DNA from 2 places in the Chromobacterium sp. ASV23 genome. Region 1 is predicted to be linked to the other one. Evidence: riboswitches for the same ligand, from Rfam matches in the RefSeq annotation. Region 1 holds a riboswitch; the other holds the start of a gene.

Region 1 (11,797 bases):
TCGAGATGCAGCAGTTTCATATTCGGGTCTTTCGCGGTGCGGTGGAGATGTGTGCATGATAAGCACGAGCAACAATCCGAACTAGACTGCTAAAATCGGAAACATTGTTCCACCAGCGAGACAATCATGCGAGACCTGAACGATCTGATGTACTTCGCCAAAGTGGTGGAGCACGGCGGCTTCATGGCGGCCTCCCGGGTGCTGGGCATCCCCAAGTCCACGCTGTCGCGGCGGGTAGCGGAACTGGAAAGCCGCCTGGGCGTGCGCCTGCTGCAACGGACTACGCGCCGCCTGTCGCTGACGGAAATCGGCAGCCAGTATTATCAACGCTGCCAGGCCATGCTGGCCGAAGCCGAGGCCGCCGATGAGACCATCCTGCAAAGCAGCGCCGAACCGCGCGGCCTGATACGGGTCAGCTGCCCGGAACTGCTGGCCAAGACCATGCTCAGCGCCGCGCTGCCGCGCTTTCTGGCGCGCCACCCTCAGGTGCGGGTGGCGCTGGAGGCCACCAACCGCAGGGTGGACCTGATCGAGGAAGGGGTGGACGTGGCGCTCCGGGTGCGCAACGTCATCGAAGACAGCGCCAGCCTGGTCGTGCGCACCTTGGGCAAGAGCCGGGTCATCCTGGTGGCCAGCCCCGCCTTCCTGGAAAAGCACGGCGAACCGCAAGCGCCAGAGCGGCTGGCCGCGCTGCCCGCGCTGACGATGAGCCGGCCGGACGGCCGCGGCCAGTGGGTGCTGCTGGACAATGTCGGCCAGACCTACACCATTCACATCGATGCGCCCCGACTGATGACCGACGACATGATCGTGCTGCTGCAGGCCGCCATCGCCGGCATCGGCATCGCCGCGCTGCCCACCAATGTCTGCCACCAAGCGCTGGCCGATGGACGGCTTAGCCATATTCTGCCGCAATACGACTTTCCCTGGGGCATCCTGCATGCGGCCTTCCCTACCCGCCGCGGCCTGTCGCCGGCCGTCCGCGCCTTTCTGGACTTCATCGCGGAAGACCTGATCAGCGAGGAAATGGCCGGCGACTGGGGACGGCCCCATCTCCACCAGGCATGACGCTTGCTTCATGAGGGTCTCGCCCCCTGAAGAAACCTTCCCATGTTCACGCTGCGACCCTTAACCGAATCCGATTCGATAGAACAATTGACCGATCTGCTGCACCACGCCTACGCCCAACTGGCCGCGATGGGGCTGCGCTACACCGCGGTGGATCAAAGCCCCGACGTGACCCGCCGCCGCATCCAGGGCGGCCACTGCCTGCTGGCCTGGCACCAAAACCAGCTGGCCGGCACCGTCACGGTGCATCGCGCCCGACTCAACTCGCCTTGCCTGCAATTCCGACAACCCGACGGCGCCGTGCTGTCGCAACTGGCCGTCGCGCCGGAATGGCAAGGCCACGGCCTGGGCGAACGACTATTGGACGCGGCGGAAAACTGGGCGCGAACGCAAGGCTGCGCCGCCATTCGCTTGGATACCGCCCAGGACGCCACCCACCTGGTCCGCCGCTATCAGCGGCGCGGCTACCGCGTGGAAGCCCCGCTGCAATGGCCGGACAAAGCCTATCGCAGCGTGGTGATGGTCAAATCGCTGGAAACTCTGTCGACCTCTGCCACTCGAAACAATAGTTGCAGTGCAACAAGCTGATGGCTGCGCGCCACACATCGCCTCAAGACCATTCGCATTTATTGCATTGCAGCAGATAACGAGTACAGTGGCAGCCAAGGCCGTTGCCTTGGCCGCACACCGTTTCCACTCATCAAAACGCAAGGGGTTGCAATGTGGTCAACTACTGCAGTTCGAGACGGGAAAATCCCGTTTGCCCAACCGTTGTTTGATTACTGGCTGGACGCCTGCCAGCGCGGTGTTCTGTATTGGGACACGCTGTATCAGCGCGGCGCCACCTATCTGGAACACTGTGAAAGCGGCAAGCCGCCGGTGCTGGTGTTCGACTACACCATCATCATGGACGCGCGCGAGCTGCCCGATCCGGCCAACTACGCGCTGGCGGCGATCAAGCCGCCGGAGGGCAGCCCAGCCACCGATCCGGCCAAGCGCCCCTTCGTGGTCATCGACCCGCGCGCCGGCCACGGCCCCGGCATTGGCGGCTTCAAGATGGACAGCGAAATCGGCATCGCGCTGCAGCAGGGACATCCCTGCTACTTCGTGATGTTCTTCCCGCAACCTGTGCCGGGCCAAACCATAGAAAGCGTGGCCAAGGCCGAAGGCCATTTCCTCAAGCGCGTCAACGAACTGCACCCGAACAGCGACGGCAAGCCCTTCGTCATCGGCAACTGCCAGGGCGGCTGGGCGCTGGCCATGTTGGCTTCGGTGGCGCCGGATCTGGTTGGCCCGATCCTGCTGGCCGGCTCGCCGCTGTCCTACTGGGCCGGCGTGCGCGGCAAGAACCCCATGCGTTACGCCGGTGGCCTGAACGGCGGCACCTGGAGCGCCTCGCTGGCCGGCGACCTGGGCAACGGCCACTTCGACGGCGCCCATCTGGTGGAAAACTTCGAGAAGCTGGACCCGGCCAACACCCTTTGGAAGAAGTCCTACAATCTGTACTCCAAGGTGGATACCGAGCCGCAACGCTATCTCGATTTCGAACGCTGGTGGGGCGGCCACTACCTGCTGAACAAGGTGGAGATGGAGTGGATCACCCAGAAGCTGTTCGTCGGCAACGATCTGGTCCACGGCAAGATCACCAGCCATGACGGCACGATGCGCGTGGACATGCGCAACATCCGCTCGCCCATCATGGTGTTCGCCTCCTGGGGCGACAACATCACCCCGCCGCAGCAGGCGCTGAACTGGATCGCCGACCTGTACGACAGCGTCGAGGACATCCGCAACAACGAGCAGACCATCGTCTACTGCCTGCACAACAAAGTGGGGCACCTCGGCATCTTCGTGTCCGCCGGCGTGGCCAACAAGGAGCACAGCGAGTTCGCCAACGCGCTGGACCTGATCGACGTGCTGGCGCCCGGCCTGTACGAAGCCATCATCGAAGACATCGCCCCGGACGCGCCGGGCCAGGAATACATCGAAGGCCGCTACATCATCCGTTTCGAAGCCCGCGATGTATCCGACATCCTGGCGCTGGATGACGGCCGCGAAGACGAGCAGGCTTTCGAGGTGGTGAAACGCGTCTCCGAAATCAACCAGGGCGTGTACGACCGCTATCTGTCCCCCGTGGTGCGCGCCTTCAGCAACGAGGCCAGCGCCCGCCTGCTGCGCGAGCTGCATCCCGCCCGCTTCGAACGCACGCTGATCTCGCCGAAGAACCCCTGGCTGTGGTGGCTGCCCGGACTCGCCGCCAAGGTGCGCGAACAACGCCGCCCGGTTTCCGCGGACAATCCGCTGTGGCAGTGGCAGGAGCGGATGTCTGACTTCATCGTCCAGTCGCTGGATCATTACCGCGACCTGCGCGACGCCGCCCAGGAACAACTATTCCGCGGGATTTACGAATCGCCGCAACTGGCCACGCTGATAGGCGTGCAGCCCGCCGGCGAAGAGCGCAAGCAGGCGCTCACCTGGGAAAGCCGCGAGCTGGCGCGCCTGAAGCGCGAGGCGCTGGACCCGAGCTTCGAACAAGGCACGCTGGCTGATGGCTTCATCCGGCTGCTGGTCTATGTCGGCATCGGCATGGGCGTCATCGATGAACGGCCGTTCAACGCCATCCGCCGCACCATGCGCGGCGTGCAGCGCGAATATCCGCTGACGCTGATGCAGCTGAAGGCTACCGTCCGCAAACAGGTCGCCCTGGTGCGTGCCGATCATCAGCGCGCGCTGAACGGCTTGAGCACGCTGCTGCCCGACCAGCACATCCGCCACCAGGCCTGGATGCTGGTGCGCGACCTGCTGCTGGTGAATCGCCATGACATTCCTGCGGAGCAACAGCAACGGCTGGAACAGGCGGCGAATGTGCTTGGTCTGTCCGAACAAGACCGCCAGGCCATTCTGGACAAGGCCGCGATTCAGCCGGCCGCCCCTCGCGCGACGGAAACGGTTGCAGTCAAGCCGGCTCCGGCTCCGGCTCAGTCCCCTGCCGCCAAAGCTATCGTTCCGACGGCCAAGTCTGAAATCCAGCCGGCGCCAGCCAAGACCACCTCCACGCGCAAACCGGCGGCGGCCAAACCGGCGACCAAGCCAGGCGCAGCCCATCCCGCCCCAACCGTAAAAGCCGAGGCTCAAACAGCTGCCGCGCCAGCCAAGCCTGCGCCAGCCCGCAAGCCCGCGGCCAAGGCCAACGGCCAAGCGCCTGCCGCAGTCAAAACCGTCAAGCCGGCTGCCGCCGCCAAGCAGCAGAAGGACTCCTGACGCACCATGCCGGGGCGCCGACAGGCGCTCCGGTTTTATCGCCAACCCACCTCAAACGCTTTCGCAGGTTTGGCTAGGGGCTGTTGACGTTTGGTGAGCGGTCGCGCCGGAGCGCATTTAGCGCCGAATCGAGGCGTTTCGCGCGCCGCATAGTCATTCTCTGCCAGCGCGGAACAACGAAGAGTCGGCGCGAAAGGCACCCGGCCCTGCGGGTTTGGCCGCTTTGGGCCGGAGGCCGCTTTGCCCAGTCCTTGCCTCCGGTCCAAATCGGCTCAAACGCGATCCACTCACCAAACGTCAACAGCCCCTGGCGTCGCTTCTACTGATCCCATCCACTCTGCGCCATCCCTCCGCCGCAATTGGTCCATGCAGGAAAATGATCATCAATAGGTTCTAAATATTGACTATTAAAACAGCAATGGCTAATATTTGACGCGCTGCGGGAGAGAGGGGCGCCGCCCCCGCCGAAGACGCAAACTCCCATAATCGCTCAGGCAAGCAGTACCGCAGTGCACCATTGATTCAAGCCGATTGGAGAGAGGCCGCCGCGAGCGGTCCACCGAAGGGGCAAGTGGCCGCCGGCCATGCAACTCTCAGGTAAAAGGACAAGGGGAGAGGCTGTTCCGCAACCCGGAATCCACCCAGGAGACTGCCTTGTCCGCACCCGCCATCGGCCGCGCGCTTTTGCCCGCCGCGCCAGTAGACGCTCTTTTCCCTTTTTCACGCCAATCCGCCGCCACCGCGCGCGGGAGCTTGCCATGCTGAGCCTGATCTATTTGATCGCCATCACCGCGGAAGCGATGACCGGCGCGCTGGCTGCGGGCCGCCGCCACATGGACATCTTCGGCGTCACCGTCATCGCCTTCCTCACCGCGCTGGGCGGCGGCACCGTGCGCGACATCGTGCTCGGCCGCTACCCGATAGGCTGGACGCAACACCCGGAGTACGTGTTGCTGGTGGTGGCCGGCGGCATCGCCGCCGTGCTGGCCGCGCGCTTCATGCGCCATCTGAACCGGTTATTCCTGGTGCTGGATGCGCTGGGCCTGGTGGCTTTCACCATCATCGGCTGCGATGTGGCGCTAGGCATGCACTATCACCCGGTCATCGTGGTCATGGCCGGCATGATCACCGGCATTGCCGGCGGCATTCTGCGCGACGTCTTGTGCAATCGCGTGCCCATCGTGTTCCGTCGCGAGCTGTATGCCAGCGTATCGCTCTTGGTGGCCATTCTCTACCTGGGATTAAACGCGCTGGAGGTTGCTCACGACTGGAACATCGCCGCCAGCTTCGCCTTCGGCCTGGCGCTGCGAATGACCGCGCTGTGGCGCGAGTGGCAGTTGCCGGTTTTCGCCTACCGCCACGATCATCACTGACACCCCGCCCCGCTTTCGCGGGGTGTTTTGCATCACGCATCGCAAGCCATGGCTCATGATTCGCGCCTCACGGCTTGGCATAGCCATACGCGCGCCAGATTTTCTGCGATTCGGGACTGAAAAGGTAATCGAACAATTGCCGGGCTTGCGGATGGCCTGCCGCCGGCGTCAGCAGCGCCACCGTCTGCCGGATAGTCGGGTAACTATCCGGCGGAATCTCTACCCAATGCCCCTTGCCCAAACGTGAGCGCTCCAGCACCTGAGACTTGGAAACGAAACCGCCCGCCACCTTGCCGGACGCCACCATTTCGGCGGCATGGGCCACATCCGGCGCCCTGACAAAACGCGGGCGCAGGCGTTCCGCTAGTTGGTAATGATTCAAGCTGTATAAAACCATCTGGCCATAAATGCTGGACTCGGGATCCGGCAGCGCGATCTTGCCTCTGCCTTGGCGCAGCCACTCCAGCCAGCCGCTCTCATGAAAATCCGCCGCCAGCGACCATAGCACCAGGGAACCCAAACCAAAGATGCGCGGTTCTTCCAGACAGCGCCCCTGCATCTGCAGCTTATGGGTATATTCGTCGCTGGACGAGATGTAGATTTCGTACGCGGCGCCATTGGCAATCTGCGAGGCCAGCGCCACCGCGGGACCATAAGCCACCTTTACCGTTACGCCAGTCTTTGCCGTGAATTTTTTGACGATCTCATTCAGCGCCGGCTCAGTATTGCTGGCGGCGGCCACCGTGACCGGCGCGGCATGGGCAAAGGCCCATGCGCAGGCCAGCAGGCACCCCGCCAATATCTTCGGCATGATGCGCTCCCTGAAACTTCACGATTCAGCATAGGGCATGCGTTGCGAACAAAAAAAGACCCAAAGTCGGCATGGCCGAAACCGATTCAAACGGTTTGCGCCTCGCGAATGCGGGCGATGAACCATTCCGCGGCCCGGCTCAGCAGCGCGCCCTCCCGCACCAAGAGCAACAGGCTCAGCCTCGGCGGCCGCTGCTTAAGCGGCAGCTCGACAAAACGCTGCGCCGTCAGAGTGGCCTGCAAGGCCTGATTGGACATCGGCACCACGGCATCCATCGTCATCAGCAGCCCGCACAGCAAGACATTGGACGTGCAGCAAGTCACTCGTTCCGGCGGCGCCAGTCCTTCGCGCGCAAACATGCCATGCACAAAGCTTTCGTACTGGCCGCTCTGATCAGTATGCAGCCACTCCGCCTGCCGCAATTCCGCCAACGCGGTGGCATGCCGCAACGGGCTTTCCGCGCGGACGGCAAAGCCGGATGGGGATTCGCACAGCCGCTCCACCCGCACGAATGGATCGTCTGGCGGCGCGGAGAAGGCACCCAGCGCGAAATCCAGCTGCCCGCTGCGCAGGCCCTCAAGCAGTTGTTTCCCATCCTGCTCCAGGAAATCCACCCGCACCTGCGGCATGGCGCGCCGAAAGGCCGCAAACGACTGCGGCAAAATCTCGAAACCGGCCAGCGGGGTCAGGCCGATGCGCAGGCTGCTCTCGCGGCCGGAGCGCAGCCGATCCATTTCCTGCTGCGCCCTCTCCAGCTCCCGTATCACCAGACGCGCATAGCCGAGCAGCGTCTGTCCGGCCTCTGTCAGCGTCACGCCCCAGGAGTTGCGCAGCAACAAGGGCACGCCCTGCTCCGTCTCCAATTCGCGCAGCGCCTTGGTGATGGCAGGCTGCGTGACGTACAGCGCGCGCGCGGCCGCATTGATGCTGCCGTGATCCGCCACCGCGACCAAGGCCCGCAGTTGATGTTGCTTGAGTTGACTCACGTGGATAACTCATGGTTATGGCTATCAATATTTGTGCTTATTCAGCGCAAATAGTTTTGCCTAGCATGGTTCGGCACCCTCACATCAACGGAAAGCAAACCATGGCAAACGATCCCTTCATCCTCCCGGAAATCCTGGGCAAGGTAAACGAGTTCATCGCGCTGCGCCGCCAAATACACGCTCATCCGGAGCTGGGGTTCGAGGAGCAGCAAACCAGCGAACTGGTCGCGGCCAAGCTGCGCGAATGGGGCTATGAGGTGCAAACCGGCGTCGGCAAGACCGGCGTGGTGGGCACGCTGCGCGCAGGCGCAGGATCACGCGCGCTCGGCATCCGCGCCGACATGGACGCCTTGCCCATCCAGGAAGCGACCGGCCTCTCCTATGCCAGCACCCAGCCTGGCAAGATGCACGCCTGCGGCCACGACGGCCATACCGCCATGCTGCTGGCCGCCGCCCAATACTTGGCCGCAACCCGGCGCTTCAACGGCACGCTGCATCTGATTTTTCAACCGGCGGAAGAAGGATTGGGCGGCGCGCCGGCCATGCTTGAAGACGGCCTGTTCGAGCGCTTCCCCTGCGATGCCGTCTACGCCCTGCACAACGCGCCGGGCCTGCCTGTCGGCTGCTTCGCGCTGAAAGAAGGCGCCATGGCGGCCTCGTCCGACAGCGTGGATGTTCGCCTCACCGGCGTGGGCGCGCACGGCGCGATGCCCAATTTCGGCCGCGACCCCATCGTCGCCGCCTCGTCCATCGTGATGGCGCTGCAAACCCTGGTGGCGCGCAATATTCCGGCGACCGAGGCCGGCGTGGTCACCGTCGGCGCGCTGCACGCCGGCAAGGCGCACAACGTGATTCCGGAACACGCGGAAATGAAGCTGACCGTGCGCGCGCTCAGCCGCGACGTCCACGCCACCTTGAAACAGCGGCTGCATGAAACCGTCCAGCTGCAGGCGCAAAGTTACGGCGTAGCGGCGGAAATCGACTACCGCACCATCGCGCCGGTGCTGGTCAACACGCCCGATGAAACCCGCTTCATGGCCGAACTGATCCGCGAGCAAGCCGGCGCGGAACGGCTGATCCAGCCGCCGCAAGGGATGATGGGCAGCGAGGACTTTGCCTGGATGCTGGAAAAGAAACCCGGCTGCTACGTGCTGCTGGGCAACGGCACCGAAAGCCGCGGCGGCTGCATGGTCCACAACCCTGGCTACGACTTCAACGACCAGGCCCTGCCGGTGGGCGCCTCGCTGTGGGCGCGACTGGCGGAAAGCTATCTGCGCGGCTGACGCGCGGCGCGATCAAGCCGGCGGCACAGCCGGCATCGCAAGACAAAGGAGAAAGCTATGCTGCGTCACACCTGGCCGCCCCTGCTGGCGGCCTGCCTGGCCCCGCCCGCCTGGGCCGATTCCTTCCTGCTGACCCGCCTGCAAGGCCTGCCCCTGTTCAACGGCATGCTGAAGAACGGCGGCGTTGCCCCGTATGGCACGCTGGATCTGGGCGTCAACTACGCGCAAGCAGGCGGCAAGCGCGCCTGGCAGCTGCAGAGCGGCGGCGAATGGACATCCAAGTTCGGCCTGGCCGGCCGCGAGCTGTTAAGCGACGGCTGGCGGACGGAATTCAATCTGGAGGCCGGCTTCAACGCCAATGACGGCACGCCGCAATCGCCCGGCATCACCTTCAACCGCGAGGCCTGGCTGGGCCTGGAGTCCACGCGCTGGGGCGCGCTGCGGCTGGGCCGCCAGCTCAACGCCGGCCTGCCGCTGTTCATCGATCCGTTCGGCGCCGTCAACACCCATTCGGTCTACAGCTGGGCAGGCATGGGCGCGGTGCAGACGCCGCGCGGCGTGTTGCCCAATGCCGACCTCGGCCCCGGCGCCGCCCAGCTCGACAGCCGGCTGGGGCACGCCGCGAAATGGATTTCGCCGCGCGGCCAGGGCTTCAACGTCGAGTTGCTGCAGGCCGCTTCGCCCAACCGGCGCGCGCCGGGAAGCAGGGGCGCCATGCTGGCCCATCTGGACGGCCCCTTGTTCCTGGCCGCGAGCTTCAACCAAAGCTGGCAGCCGCTGTCGCCGTCCGGCGCGGACGCGGTGCGCAATGACTTTTACGGCCTGGCGGCGGTCTACGACATCGGCCGCTTGGTGCTGTCGGCCTCCCATACCGTCACTGTGCCGCGCCGCCAGGAAAACGGCATCGCCCGCGTCTACACCGCCGGCGCCATCGTCGCGGAAAAGCGGCACGTCTACCGCCTGTCCGCCGTCTACCGCGACACTTCAAGCGCGCGCGACGCGGACGGACAGGCCATCTCCAGCTCCGCCCTCGGCCTGATGCTGGGCTACGACTACAACCTGTCCAAGCGCACGGGCCTGTATGCGCGCGCCGGCGCCATCCGCAACCTGGGCGGCTCCACCCTGATACTGAACGGCCAGCCGCTGCCTACCGACGCGCGGGGCAGGCCGCAGACCGGGATCACGCCCGTCGGCGCCGCCGTGGGCCTGTACCACAACTATTTCTGAAGCCGCCTGTCACTATCCAGATCGAGGAACTTCATATGAACAAGACGCTGACCGCCCCCGCGGCCGACGCGCCGGCAATGCACACCGCCTCGTCGCGCCGCACCATCGTCGCGGTGTCGCTGGGCAACTGGCTGGAGCTGTACGACTTCACCGTGTTCAGCTTTTTCGCCGTGTTGATCGGCAAATTGTATTTCCCGTCGCACAGCGAGTACGGCTCGCTGCTGATGGCGCTGGCCACCTTCGGCATCGGCTTCGTGATGCGTCCGCTGGGCAGCGTGGTGATAGGCCGCATCGCCGACCGCGCCGGCCGCAAACCGGCACTGACGCTGACCATCTGGCTGATGGCCGGCGGCACCGCCCTGATCGGCCTGGCGCCCACCTACGACAGCATAGGCCTGCTGGCGCCCTTGCTGATCGTCGCAGGCCGTCTGCTGCAAGGCTTCGCCGCCGGCGGCGAAGTCGGCGCCGCCACCAGCTTTTTGATGGAGTCCGGCGCGCGCAACCGGCGCGGCTTCATGGTGAGCTGGCAGATGGCCACCCAGGGCGGCGCGGTGCTGGCCGGCGCGCTCAGCGGCGCGCTGTTGACCTATTTCCTCAGCCATGAAGCGCTGGAAAGCTGGGGTTGGCGGCTGCCTTTCCTGCTGGGCTTGCTGGTGGGGCCCGTAGGCTTGTACATCCGCCGCCATCTGGACGAAACCCACCAAGCCGAACCGGCTGAGCAGCCAAGCCTGGCGGCCCTGATGCGCCAGCATCGTCGCAAGCTGCTGTTGGGCTGCATGCTGATCATGGGCGGCACCGCCAATATGTATGTGGTGGCGCACTACCTGCCGTCCTATCTGATCAAGGTGCTGCATCAACCGCCGGCATCGGCGCTGCTGGCGGGATGCGCGGCGGGACTGGTTCTGCTGCTGGCCTCGCCGCTGGCCGGCATGCTGGCCGACCGCCTGACCAGACGCAAACCCCTGCTGCTGGCCGTCAATGCTTTGTGCGTGCTGCTGACGCTGCCCTGCTTCATGCTGCTGCACGCGGCACCCTCGCTGCCTGCCGCGTTGATGCTGGCCCTGACGCTGACCGCACTGCTGGCGCTGGGTAGTCCCGCCGGCTTCCTGCTGATCATGGAGGCCTTCCCGCGCGGCTGCCGCGCCACCGGACTTGCCATCATCTATGCCTGCGGCGTGACGCTGTTTGGCGGCTTCGCACAATTCATCGTCACCTGGCTGATCAGCGTCAGCGGCAATCCATTCGCCCCGGCCTGGTACATCATGGCGTGCAGCGCGGCCAGCTGGCTGGCGTTGCTGGCTTTTAAAGAAGAAGCCGCCACCGACTGACGGCATGAGCCGCCCCGCCAAACGCCCCAGCCCGCTGATCGCGGGCTGGGCGCATGGAAGGCCGTCTACTTGGAGATGAAGCTATCCGGCGCCCGCTCGCACACCTTGAACCGCGCGATCCGCCAAGAATAGACATCGCCGCGGCGCTACTTGGCGGCGACGCGCCAAATTGCCGGACAAGCGCCGAATCTCCAATCCATGCCCAGACAGACGCATCACCCGATGACGAGCGGGCAGGCCCGCGCCGTTGTGCACGATGGGCGAGATAAGCCAGACTGCCCTGAGCATGGCTTGAGCGCGGCCGCGCCATGCCAGACGTTTAATCTTCTGATCATGCCTTGCCAAGCGTAGCCATAGACGTTTTAATGAGTGCTCGCTATCTGTTTTCAATCGGTAAATCCATGCTGCCCATCGCTTATGCCCACTCTGCTTCGCCGCAACGCGGCCAGGTGGCCCCTGC
Region 2 (11,797 bases), on a different contig from region 1:
GCGCTTGACGCCTTGCGGGCCGTGATAGACGGCGTACAGGCCGGCGATATTGGCCAGCAGCACCTGGCTGGTGCAGATGTTGGAGTTGGCCTTCTCGCGGCGGATGTGCTGCTCGCGGGTCTGCAGCGCCATGCGCAGCGCGGTCTTGCCCTTGGCGTCTATGGACACGCCGATGATGCGCCCCGGCGCCGAGCGCTTCATCTCGTCCTTGAACGCGAAGTAAGCCGCGTGCGGGCCGCCGAAGCCCATCGGCACGCCGAAGCGCTGGGTATTGCCCAGCGCGATGTCAGCGCCCATTTCGCCCGGAGACTTCAAGGCCACCAGCGCCATCACGTCGGCGGCGACGGCGACGATGCCGCCCTTGGCCTTGACTGCGGCGATATGCGGGGTCAGATCGATCAGATCGCCGGCTTCGCCCGGATACTGGAACAAGGCGCCGAAGTAGTCGCCGTTGCCGGCCTCTTCCGGATGGCCCTGCACCAGCTCGAAGCCGAAGTACTTGGCGCGGGTCTTCATCACGTCCAGCGTCTGCGGCAGCACGCGGCTGTCGACAAAGAAACTGACGGACTTGGATTTGGACACGCGCTTGGCCATGGCCATCGCCTCGGCGGCAGCGGTGGCCTCGTCCAGCAGCGAGGCATTGGCCATTTCCAGGCCGGTCAGGTCGATCACCATCTGCTGGAAGTTCAGCAGCGCCTCCAGCCGGCCCTGGGCGATCTCGGCCTGGTACGGGGTGTAAGCGGTGTACCAGCCCGGATTTTCCAGGACATTACGCAGGATGACGGTGGGCGTCAGCACCGGGTAGTAACCCAGGCCGATGAAGGACTTGTTGACCACGTTCTTGGCTGCGACAGCCTTCAGCGCGGCCAGCGCCTCCGCTTCCGGCTGCGGCGCTGGCAGGTCCAGACGGCGGTTCAGGCGGATGTCGGCCGGCAGAGTCTGGTCGACCAAGGCATCGATGGACGGCGCGCCGATGGCGGCCAGCATCTCGGCGCGCTCGGCGTCATTGGGGCCGATGTGGCGGGAGAGGAATTCGTGACGATTGAAGAGTTCGGCAAGAGACATACAAGACCTTTCTTTTGCCACGGAAACCATGAAAGGACACGAACGGCATGACGCGAAGCCGAAAAGCCGCTCACACTGAGAGAAGCCGGAATAGGCTTTCTGTTATCTTTCGTGTCTTTTCGTGGTTTTCGTGGCTAAAAAACAAACGCCCCTGTGTCTTGCGACTAAGGGGCGTATCACATCAAGCGCCGATTTCCTTGGCGTAGGCGGCGGCATCCATCAGGCCGTCCAGGTCGGACGCATTGGCCGGCTTGATCTTGAAGAACCAGCCCGCGCCGTACGGATCGTTATTGGCCAGATCCGGCGCGCCTTCCAGCTCGCCATTCACTTCCAGCACTTCGCCGGCGATCGGACAGTAGACGTCGGAAGCCGCCTTAACCGATTCCACCGCGCCAGCCTGTTCTTCCTTGGCCAGTACGCTGCCGATCTTGGGCAGCTCGACGAAGACGATGTCGCCCAACAGTTCCTGTGCGTGGGCGGTGATGCCCACGGTCACGGAGCCATCAGCTTCCAGGCGCAGCCATTCGTGGCTCTCGACGTATTTCAGTTCGGCGGGGATATTGCTCATCTTGAAGTTCTCCAGCTTAAGATCGGATCAATGGTGACGGCAGTCGTCGCAAGGACGCTGCCCGATTATTCGAATACTTTCTTGCCGTTACGCACGAAGGGCATCTTCACTACGCGCACATCGGTCAGCGTGCCGCGCAGGTCCACTTGGGCGGCAGCGCCGGTGGCGGCCGGCACGCGGGCGATGGCGATGGAGTGCTTCAGCGTCGGCGAGAAAGTGCCGCTGGTGATCACGCCTTCGCCGACGCCTTCCACCAGGACCTTCTGGCCTTCGCGCAGCACGCCGCGGCCTTCCAGCACCAGACCCACCTGCTTCATTTTGACGCCGGCGGCTTTTTGCGCTTCCAGCGCCTCACGGCCATTGAATTGGCGCTCGGCCGGCTCCCAGGCGATGGTCCACCCCATGCCAGCTTCCAGCGGCGACACGGTTTCGTCCATGTCGTGGCCGTACAAATTCATGCCGGCTTCCAGGCGCAGCGTATCGCGCGCGCCCAGGCCGATGGGCGCGACGCCGACGGCTTGCAATTGTTCGAAGAAGGAAACGGCTTCGGCGGCGGGAATCATGATTTCCAGGCCATCTTCACCGGTATAGCCGGTGCGGGCGTAGAACCATTCGCCCTGCGGCAGGCCCTGGAACACTTTCAGCGCGCGGATGGCATCAGCCAATTCCGGCTTGATGGAACAGACTTTTTCAATGGCCTTGGGGCCTTGCACCGCCAGCATCGCCAGGTCGCGGCGCACCTTGAGCGCCACGTCGAAGCCAGCCTTCTGGGCTTCCATCCAGGCCAGGTCTTTCTCGGTGGTGCCGGCATTGACCACCATGCGGTAGCCATAGGCAGTGAGATAGACGATCAGATCGTCGACGACGGTGCCCTGAGGCGTCAGCATGCCGGAATACAAGGCCTTGCCCTCGAAGCCGAGCTTGGCCACATCGTTGGCGATCAGTTTTTGCAGCCAGGCCTTGGCGTCGGAACCGGTGATGTCGATCACCGTCATGTGGGAGACGTCGAACATGCCGGCGTCGGTGCGGACGATTTCGTGCTCTTTCAGCTGGGAACCGTAATGGATGGGCATTTCCCAACCGGCGAAATCGACCATCTTGGCGCCGGCGGCAATGTGGGCTTCAAACAGCGGAGTACGTTTCGGGGCCGTCATGGCGCGGTTCCTTCGAGAAAAGTGTGGATAGCCTCTATCAACCACACCCCTCTGTCCCTGCACCTGAGATTTTCCGGCCGGATAAGCCGTTAGCCCCTTCGGTGGACGCCGCGCGGGCGCCGCTCTCCAGATTGCGCAAGCCGGCGGCCGCCGGCTCGATGATACAGTCCTTTTGCCTGAGCGATTAGCGGGTGCGCTTGCGCCTTCGGCGGCGGCCGCGGGTGCCGCTCTCTCCTGTATGACTCGCCGATTATGGTGGGCATCTCCCCGCCTTGGCAAGCCGAGTTTATTTCGATGTCAAACAGTCTGAATAAATGTTTCTCAAAGAAAATAAGCGCACATTTTTATCAATAAAAACTATTCGGAAACGAAAAAAGCGCAGGCTTTCGCGCTGCGCTTTGGCATTCATCCCGCTTCCGCCGCTCAATCATCGGCGTGGCGCTCTTTCAACTGCCAGACATAAATCGGCAGGCCGAGCATCAACAACAGCATGCCCCACATCACGATCTCTGCGCCGGAGCCGTAAAGCGCCCACAAGGAATACACAAAACCGATGCCGGCGAAGAAGCCCGGCGCCACGTAATCGCGCGGCGCAAACGCCTTGCCGCGCATCAACATGATGGCGATCAGCGCCATCGAGCAGAACGCGTATGGCAACAAGGTGGTGGCGGTGGCCAGCAGGATGATGAACTCGAAAATCTTCACTCCGCTGTCGCCGCCGGCGTATTTCATCGCCATCAGGATGGTGACCAAGGTGCTGGACAGTACTAGGCCGAAGATCGGCACGCCCGCCGCATTGCGCTGATTGAAGCGGCTGGGAAACAGCTTGTCCTTGGCCGCAGCTGCCGGCACATGCGCCTGCATCAAGCTCCAGCCGTTGAGGGCGCCGAAGCAGGACACGACCGCGCCGAAACCGACCAGCCAATAACCCCAATCCCCCCACATCAACCGGGCCGCATCGGCAAACGGTGCCTGCGACGCTGCCAGCACATCGGAAGGCATCAAGCCCATCAGCGATATCGTGGACAGGATGTACAGCACGGTGGCCAGCAAGGTGCCGATGACGGTGGCCCGCGGAATGGTCTTCTCTGGCTGATCGACATCGCCGGCCGGCACTGAGGCCGACTCCAGGCCGAGGAAAGCCCAAAGCGTCAGCGCCATGGTCGCGGACAGCGAGGACAACAAGGGCTTATGGTGAGGATTGAACGCCAGATTGTCGGTATTCAGGTGGAAAAAACCGATGAAGGTGACCGCCGCCAGCGGCAGCAGTTTGAGCAGGGTCGTCACCACCGCCACCACGCCCGAGCTGTGCGCGCCGCGACTGTTGATCCAGGTAACGATCCAGATCAGACTGATGGCGAAAACGCCAGCCAGCAGTTCGTTATGGCCGAGAACAGGAAAGAACACTTGCATATAGCTGGTGGCCGCCACCGCCAGCGCGGCATTGCCTGCCCATAAGGCGATCCAGTATCCCCAGGCGATCCAAAACCCGGCAAAATCGCCAAAGCCGGCATGAATATAAGCATATGGCCCGCCTTCGCGCGGCAGGATGGCCGACAGGCGGGCGAACACCAGCGCCAGACAGATGGCGCCAGCAGCCGTGATCAGCCAGCCAAGCAAGGAAATGCCGCCAAACGGCGCCAGCGAGGCGGGCAGCAGGAACACGCCGGAACCTATCATATTGCCCACCACCAGGGCGGTGCACATCCAGACTCCGAGCGAGCCTTTTTTGGGGGAAGAACTGTTTTCGCTCAAACCTGATTCTCCATCGCGAACGAAAGCATGGCGCGCCGCCGGTCCGCAACGGGCGTCGTGCATGCGTGAAACAGGCGGACTCACGGCCGACCGCCACGCGTCATGGCTTCAACATAGACGAAGTCAGCGTCTCAGGCGGTGGGGGAAGTGGCGTCGCGCCGAAAAAAAGGGCGCATTAGAACACAGATTTGATGCAAAAACATGTCGCATTACCGATTTTTTTCACAAAAACCGGCATGCGGCGCAAGTCATGCCAAGCCGATGCGAGCCAGTCAGCCGGCACGCAAGCGCAAGGGGCCGCGCGGCACGCTAGCCAGCGACCAACTGGCCAAGGCCCAGCGCCACAGCTCCGCCAGATCGCCGCACTCGTCCGGTGGCGCATGCCCCAGCAGCGTCAATGCGGCACGCAGCTGCTGCGCGGCATCGACGCCGGAAATCGCCGGCGCCAGCGTCTGTTTGGACAATTTCTCGCCGGCCTCGTTGGTCAATACCGGCAAGTGGCAGTAGGTGGGCGCGGGCAAGCCCAGCGCGGCGTATACCGCCAGTTGACGCGGCGTGGACACCAATAGATCGGCGCCGCGGACGATATCATTGATGCCCTGCTCGGCATCGTCCACCACCACCGCCAGTTGATAGGCCCAGAAGCCGTCGGCGCGCAGCAGCACGAAGTCGCCGATGTCGCGCGCCAGATTCTGCCGGTACTCGCCCTGCAGCCTATCGCAGACAACGCTCTCGCCCGGCGCCACCCGCAGCCGCCAGGCGCGGCCTGCGCGGCCATCCGGACAGCCATTGCGGCAGGTGCCGGGGTAGATATAGCCATCCAGCCCGCGCTGCGCCGCGGCTGCGATCTCCTTGCGCGTGCAACAGCAGGCATAGGCATGGCCGGAGGCGATCAATTGCCGCAAGGCATCTCTGTATAGATCATGGCGCCGGCTCTGATAGACCACCTCGCCATCCCACTCGAAGCCAAAAGCCTCCAGCGTGCGCAAAATATCCGCGGCGGCGCCGGGCACCTCGCGCGGCGGATCCAAGTCCTCCATGCGCAGCAGCCACTGGCCGCCGCGCCGGCGCGCCTCCAGATAACTGCCAACGGCGGTGCTGAGCGAGCCCGCATGCAGCAGGCCGGTTGGACTGGGCGCGAAACGGCCCCGGTAAGTGGCTATGGACATCTGAAACGAACGGCTGGAGCGCTTGGCGGGGAATTTCTCGCTAAAATACGATTATCCCTAAATCACGAGCCAGCCTTAAGAAGGATACAAGAATGGCCTACGTTGTAACCGAAGCCTGTATCAAATGCAAATACACCGACTGCGTGGAAGTCTGCCCGGTTGACTGCTTCCGCGAGGGCCCCAATTTCCTGGCGATAGACCCGGACGAGTGCATAGACTGCTCGCTGTGCGTGGCGGAATGCCCGGTCGGCGCGATCTATGCGGAGGACGATTTACCCAAGGACCAAATGGCCTTCATCCAGCTGAATGCGGAACTGGCCAAGAACTGGCCCAGCATCGTCAACCGCATCGACCCGCTGCCGGACCACGCAGACTGGGCGGAGGTGAAGGATAAGCTGCAATATCTGGAACGCTAAGCGTCTCCCACCCGCCTCCTCCAAAGGGCTGGCGGCACCCAATCAGGCGCGGGACCGCCCCAGTCAAAGCCAACCAGGGCGGAGCCGCCCTCAACCGGCTGGGCGAATCGTAAACATCTTGTTGAAACAGGCGATCTCGAAGACCTGCAGCACCGCCTCGTGGCAGTTCACCAGCACCATGGTCTTCTTCTGCGATGCGGCGCGCTCCTTGAGCAACAACAGCATGCCCAACGCAGAACTGTCCAGAAACGGCACCTGGTCAAAGTCGACACGTATTTCCTGCACCGCGGCGTTATCCAGCAGCTCCTGGCTGGCCTGGCGGAAATCCTTGTGAAGATTGAAGTCAAACTGACCAATCAGCATCATCGTGCCGACATTCCCCTCGACTCTAACAATCGGTCTCATCGCTGCCCCTGTTCTATCCCTGATTGATTCGCTGACAAACTTAAACCGTTTATCCGGCCCGCGGTAATTTCAATTCAAAGCAGGCGCCATGCGCCTCCTTGTTGCAACACCTGACATCGCCGCCCAGCTCTTCCGCCACTTTCTTCACGATAGCCAAGCCAAGGCCGGTACCGCCAGGGCGCGACGTGAAAAAAGGCTCGAAAATCCTGTCCTGCACGGCGGGATCGACACCGGGCCCGCTGTCCTCCACCCGGAAAACCACTTCCGACGCCCCGGCCTCTACCCGCAGCCCCACCTGCCCGCCCGCCGGCGTGTATTGCAAGGCGTTTTCCAGCAAGTTGATCAATGCGCCCTGCAAGGCCTTGCGATCCACCAAGACAGTTATGGCAGAAACCGCAGGCGGATGGCAATCGAAATGCACACTTTTGTCATGACACTGCGGCAGCATGATTGCGCAAACGTCATCCAGCAATGCCGCGACATCCAACGGCTCCAGCGACGAAACCTGTCCCCTTACAAAGCTCAGCATATTCTGTATCAAACCTTCCAGAGCCCGCATTCTGGCCAGGCTCTTGTCCACGAAACGCGCCCTATCCTCCGGTCTCGGCAAATCCTGCTTCAGGTTCGCGGTATACAGCATGGCGCTGGCCAAGGGAGTGCGCAGCTGATGGGCCAGAGAAGCCGCCATGCTGCCCATCGACGCCAACTTTTGCTGCCGCGCCAGTTCGCTGGTCAGCTGATGCAGGCGCGAGACATCGTGAATAAGCACAATTCGGCCACCCGATGCCGGTAAATCCTGATATTGCAAGGTCAGACGGCTGCCCTGGCCATCCGACGACAAGGCGTAGGTATCATCCAATTCGCTGCGCTGCAGTTTTTCGAACACCGTATCCCAGCATTCGCCGATATAACAACCGCTTAGCAAGGACTCCGCCGCCAGATTCTGAGCGATCACCTCGCCAGCAGGAGACAACTCCACCACCCCCGCCGGCAAGACTTTCAACAGCAAACCCAAGCGTTCCGCCAGCGCGGCATTCTCGTCTCGTTGTTTTCGCAACTGGTTGTTGGCCTCGTCCAGTTGGGCATTCAAAACATTGACCTGGGCCTCAAGTTGTTTATATGCATCAATGAGTTGACCCGACACGGCGTTGAACTGCTCAAATGCCGCCTCCAACTGCTGTTGATCCTTCAAGCTTGAAACCATGGTAGGCATCGCCTCACTGTCATTTGTAAAAAACACTTAAACGGTATGATAATGGCCAGTCTACGGTGAGCCAACTCGCGGCAGAAGCGGCCGCAAGCAAAAAAAACCGGGAAAAACTCATATCTGGGCGTATAAAGGGAAGTAGTGCGCCATTCCAAAAGATGCTGCGGAGGTTTCTGTGTCAGAGCTTCTCAAAAAAATCGACGCCAGAACCAAACTGGCAGGCACCAACAAGCTGGAAATCCTGCTTTTCTCCTTGGGGCATGATCAGCGTACCGGACGCAAGGAAGTGTTCGGTATTAATGTATTCAAGGTGCGCGAAGTGATGCGCACCCCGGAAATCACCTCCGCGCCGGAAATGCCGTCCTCGGTGGAAGGCATGGTCAGCCTGCGCGGCTCGCTGGTTCCGGTGATCGATCTGGCCAAGTACGCAGGCATCGTCACCAGCAACCGCCCCGAGATCATGATCGTGACCGAGTACAACGGCCACACTCAGGGCTTCCTGGTCGAGGCGGTCGACACCATTCTGCGCTTGGACTGGTCCGCCATGCGCGTGCCGCCCGACATGATCACCAACCGCATGGCCGGCTTGGTGACCGCTGTCACGGAGCTGGAAAACGGCGCGCTGGTGATGATGATGGATGTGGAAAAAGTTCTGGCTGAAACCAGCGTGATCGATGACGGCCACAGCTTCATCAATATCGAGCCGGTCAAGGAAGACCGCCGGATTTTCTTCGCCGACGACAGCGCGGTGGCGCGCAAGCAGATCGAACGCACGCTGGAAGCGATGAATATCCGCTATACCTACGCCATCAACGGCATGCGCGGTTGGGAAGATCTGCAGAAAATGGCCCAACAGGCCGAAGCGGCCGGCCGCAAGCTGTCCGATGAGCTGCATCTCGTCCTCACCGATGTGGAGATGCCGGAGATGGACGGCTATATGCTGACGAAGATGATCAAAAGCGACCCGCGCTTTGCTGGCATTCCGGTACTGATGCACTCGTCGCTGTCCGGTTCATCGAACCAGAAGCTCGGCGAATCCGTCGGTGTCGATTCCTACGTATCCAAGTTCGAGCCGCAAAAACTGGCGAGCAAGTTGCGCCAGATGCTCAAACTGGAACCGATGGACTAGACCGCGGTCTTCTTCAAGATTTTCAAGGGATAGGGATTAAGACATGCCTAGCACCGACGCCTCCTTGCTTGCCAGTGTGGACGCCAGGACCAAACTGGCCGGCTCCAACAAGATGGAGATCTTGCTGTTCTCTTTGGGAACGCGGGAAACATTCGGCATCAACGTGTTCAAGGTGCGCGAAGTCTCGCAGACGCCTGCCATCACCAAGACGCCCAATATGCCGTTTGGCGTCGAAGGCGTGCTGTCCTTGCGCGGCAACATCATTCCGGTGATATCACTGGCCAAATTCATTGGCCACAACACCGAGAGCAAGTTCGACACCATGATCGTCACCGAGTTCAACAAGAGTACTCAGGCCTTCCTGGTGGACTCGGTCGACCGCATCATCCGCGTCGACTGGGACAAGGTGCGCGCGCCGGAAAACATCATGGCGGCGGCGGGCACCAATCAAAACCTGATCACGGCGGTCACCGAGCTGGAAAACGGCAAACTGGTCTCGATTCTTGACGTCGAGCAGATTCTGGCCAGCGTCGTGGGCGAACCCCGCTTGCCGGATGTCCCTTCCGCGCAGCTGGAAGTCGATCAATACATTTTCTTCGTCGACGACTCGGTGGTGGCCCGCAAGGAGATCACCGGCGTGCTGGAGAAAATGGGAATCAAATTCCAGCAAGCCACCAACGGTCGGGAAGCCTGGGACCGGCTGCAGGTGCTGGCAGGCCGCAACTGGGCCGAAGGCGAATGCCTGCACGATTATCTGAAAATCATTCTGGTCGATGCCGAAATGCCGGAAATGGACGGCTACGTGTTGACCAAGCTGATCAAATCCGACCAGCGTTTCAAAGGCATTCCGGTGATCATGCACTCCTCGCTGTCGTCCAACGCCAACCGGGCGATGGGCTCCAGCGTCGGCGTGGATTCTTACGTTGCCAAGTTTGACCCGGGCGTGCTGGCAGAAACTTTGATTCCATTCCTGCAAAGGTAGTCGCTACAATGTGCGCCTTGATGGAACATAGATAATTCAGGATATACCTCGATGTCAGACAAGAATATGCGATTTCTGGTCGTGGACGACTTCTCCACCATGCGAAGGATCGTTCGCAACCTGCTGAAAGAGTTGGGTTTCACCAACGTCGACGAGGCTGAAGACGGCCAGGTGGCGTTGCACAAGCTGAAAACCCAGAGCTTCGACTTCGTCGTCTCCGACTGGAACATGCCCAATATGACGGGCATTGAGCTGCTCAAGGCAGTCAGGGCGGATCCCCAGCTGAAGCACCTCCCATTCATGATGATCACCGCCGAGGCTAAACGGGAAAACATCATCGAGGCAGCAATGGCCGGCGCCAGCGGCTACATTGTGAAACCCTTCACCGCTGCGACCATGGAAGAAAAAATGAACAAGATCTTCCAGAACATGAACAAGCCAGCCTGAGCATTGCACAAGACTGCCCGCATCTGCATTGAGGAGGATTGAAAGTGCCGGACCATATTTTGGAGAATGGAGACTCGCCAGAGCTCGAAGCCCTGTTTGACAGCGTTGCACAACAGCAGCACGCACAGGAAGAAGCGCCGGCCGCCGCACCGGCCAACCAAGAGAGCAGCCCCAAGCTATTCTCAAGTGAAACCAATCCTTCGACAATGTACGAACACATTGGGCAGATGACCCGCAAAATGCACGATGCCTTGCGCGATCTGGGCTACGACAAATCGCTGGAAAAAGTGGCGGAAACCATTCCGGACGCCAAAGACAGATTGGCTTACATCGCCACGTTGACGGAAAACTCGGCGGAACGGGTGCTGAATGCCACCGACATCGCCAAGCCCTTCCAGGACAACCTGGAAAGCCAGGCATTGGCGCTCAGCGCGCGCTGGGAAAAACTGTACGCCAATCTGCTCAGCGTGGAAGAGTTCAAGGCCCTGGCCGAGGAAACGCACCGCTATCTGAAGGATGTGCCGAATCAGACCCAGGCAACCAATACCCAGTTGCTCGAAATTGTGATGGCGCAGGACTTTCAGGATTTGACCGGCCAGGTCATCAAAAAGATGATGGGCATGGTCAAGATCCTGGAAACCGAACTGGTCAACTTCCTGATTGAATTCTCCCCGGACGAGAAGAAGGGCGAGCTGAACACCAGCCTGCTCAACGGTCCGGTCATCAATCCGGAAGGCAAAACCGATGTGGTCACCAGCCAGCAGCAGGTCGACGATCTACTGGAAAGTCTGGGCTTCTAACTGAAGATACGCAAGCAAGACAACGCACGATGACGCGTGGGGTGGAAAAATGAGCGAATTTGGCGGCATGGAAGAGTTGCTTCAGGACTTTCTGATGGAGTCCACCGACCTCCTGTCCGATGTGGACAATAAACTGGTCGAACTGGAAAAGCGCCCGGAAGACAAGGCTCTGCTGAATGACATCTTCCGCGGTTTCCATACCATCAAGGGCGGCGCCGGCTTCCTCAACGTCATTCCCATGGTCAATCTGTGCCATCGCACGGAAAACCTGTTCGACAAGCTGCGCAATGGCGAGATGCACATCACCCCCGAGGTGATGGACGTCATTCTGGACGCCACCGGCATTGTTCGCGACATGTTCGGCACCCTGGGACAGGGCCTGATGCCGGGCGACGCCGACCCGCACACTTTGGCGGCACTGGACGCCGCGCTTGCCGGCGAACCGCTGGTGGCGGAGGCTCCGCCGGCAGCCGCCGCGCCAGCGCCCGAGCCTGCAGCGGCGTCCGCGGGCAGCGGGCCGGACTGGAATCAGCTGTATCAGGCGGTGGCCCCAGCGGCCGCGCCGGCTGCCGCAGCGCCGCAGCATGCCGCCCCTCCGGCGCCCGCCCCGGCGCCCAAGGCAGAGCCTGTCTCTTATACACATCTCCGAGCCCACGAGACTCAAAAAGGGGGGGGGGGGGGGGGGGGGGGGGGGGGGGGG

Evidence for each region. A riboswitch is a leader RNA that binds a small molecule or an ion and turns the genes downstream of it on or off. The one in region 1 is predicted to bind glycine.
Region 2: linked by a shared signal. The riboswitch ahead of gcvT (glycine cleavage system aminomethyltransferase GcvT) and the one ahead of JHD59_RS07550 (trimeric intracellular cation channel family protein) in region 1 are both predicted to bind glycine.

The regions. Positions count from the first base shown of each region.
Region 1 covers NZ_JAELTR010000012.1:54,792-66,588, forward strand. Annotated here, with positions in the region: gene JHD59_RS07530 (FMN-dependent NADH-azoreductase) at 1-20, opposite strand, end outside; gene JHD59_RS07535 (LysR substrate-binding domain-containing protein) at 127-1,068, shown strand; gene JHD59_RS07540 (GNAT family N-acetyltransferase) at 1,111-1,656, shown strand; gene JHD59_RS07545 (DUF3141 domain-containing protein) at 1,789-4,329, shown strand; glycine riboswitch at 4,760-4,846, shown strand; glycine riboswitch at 4,851-4,948, shown strand; gene JHD59_RS07550 (trimeric intracellular cation channel family protein) at 5,088-5,702, shown strand; gene modA (molybdate ABC transporter substrate-binding protein) at 5,770-6,513, opposite strand; gene JHD59_RS07560 (LysR substrate-binding domain-containing protein) at 6,600-7,499, opposite strand; gene JHD59_RS07565 (M20 aminoacylase family protein) at 7,601-8,782, shown strand; gene JHD59_RS07570 (porin) at 8,840-10,009, shown strand; gene JHD59_RS07575 (MFS transporter) at 10,045-11,337, shown strand; gene JHD59_RS07580 (hypothetical protein) at 11,703-11,797, shown strand, end outside.
Region 2 covers NZ_JAELTR010000038.1:20-11,816, reverse strand. Annotated here, with positions in the region: gene gcvP (aminomethyl-transferring glycine dehydrogenase) at 1-1,065, opposite strand, end outside; gene gcvH (glycine cleavage system protein GcvH) at 1,247-1,633, opposite strand; gene gcvT (glycine cleavage system aminomethyltransferase GcvT) at 1,699-2,787, opposite strand; glycine riboswitch at 2,829-2,927, opposite strand; glycine riboswitch at 2,942-3,034, opposite strand; gene JHD59_RS14940 (amino acid permease) at 3,211-4,494, opposite strand; gene gluQRS (tRNA glutamyl-Q(34) synthetase GluQRS) at 4,815-5,711, opposite strand; gene fdxA (ferredoxin FdxA) at 5,804-6,127, shown strand; gene JHD59_RS14925 (STAS domain-containing protein) at 6,218-6,532, opposite strand; gene JHD59_RS14920 (PAS domain-containing sensor histidine kinase) at 6,582-7,736, opposite strand; gene JHD59_RS14915 (chemotaxis protein) at 7,915-8,868, shown strand; gene JHD59_RS14910 (chemotaxis protein) at 8,912-9,850, shown strand; gene cheY (chemotaxis response regulator CheY) at 9,902-10,297, shown strand; gene cheZ (protein phosphatase CheZ) at 10,342-11,097, shown strand; partial or broken gene JHD59_RS14895 (Hpt domain-containing protein) at 11,147-11,797, shown strand, end outside.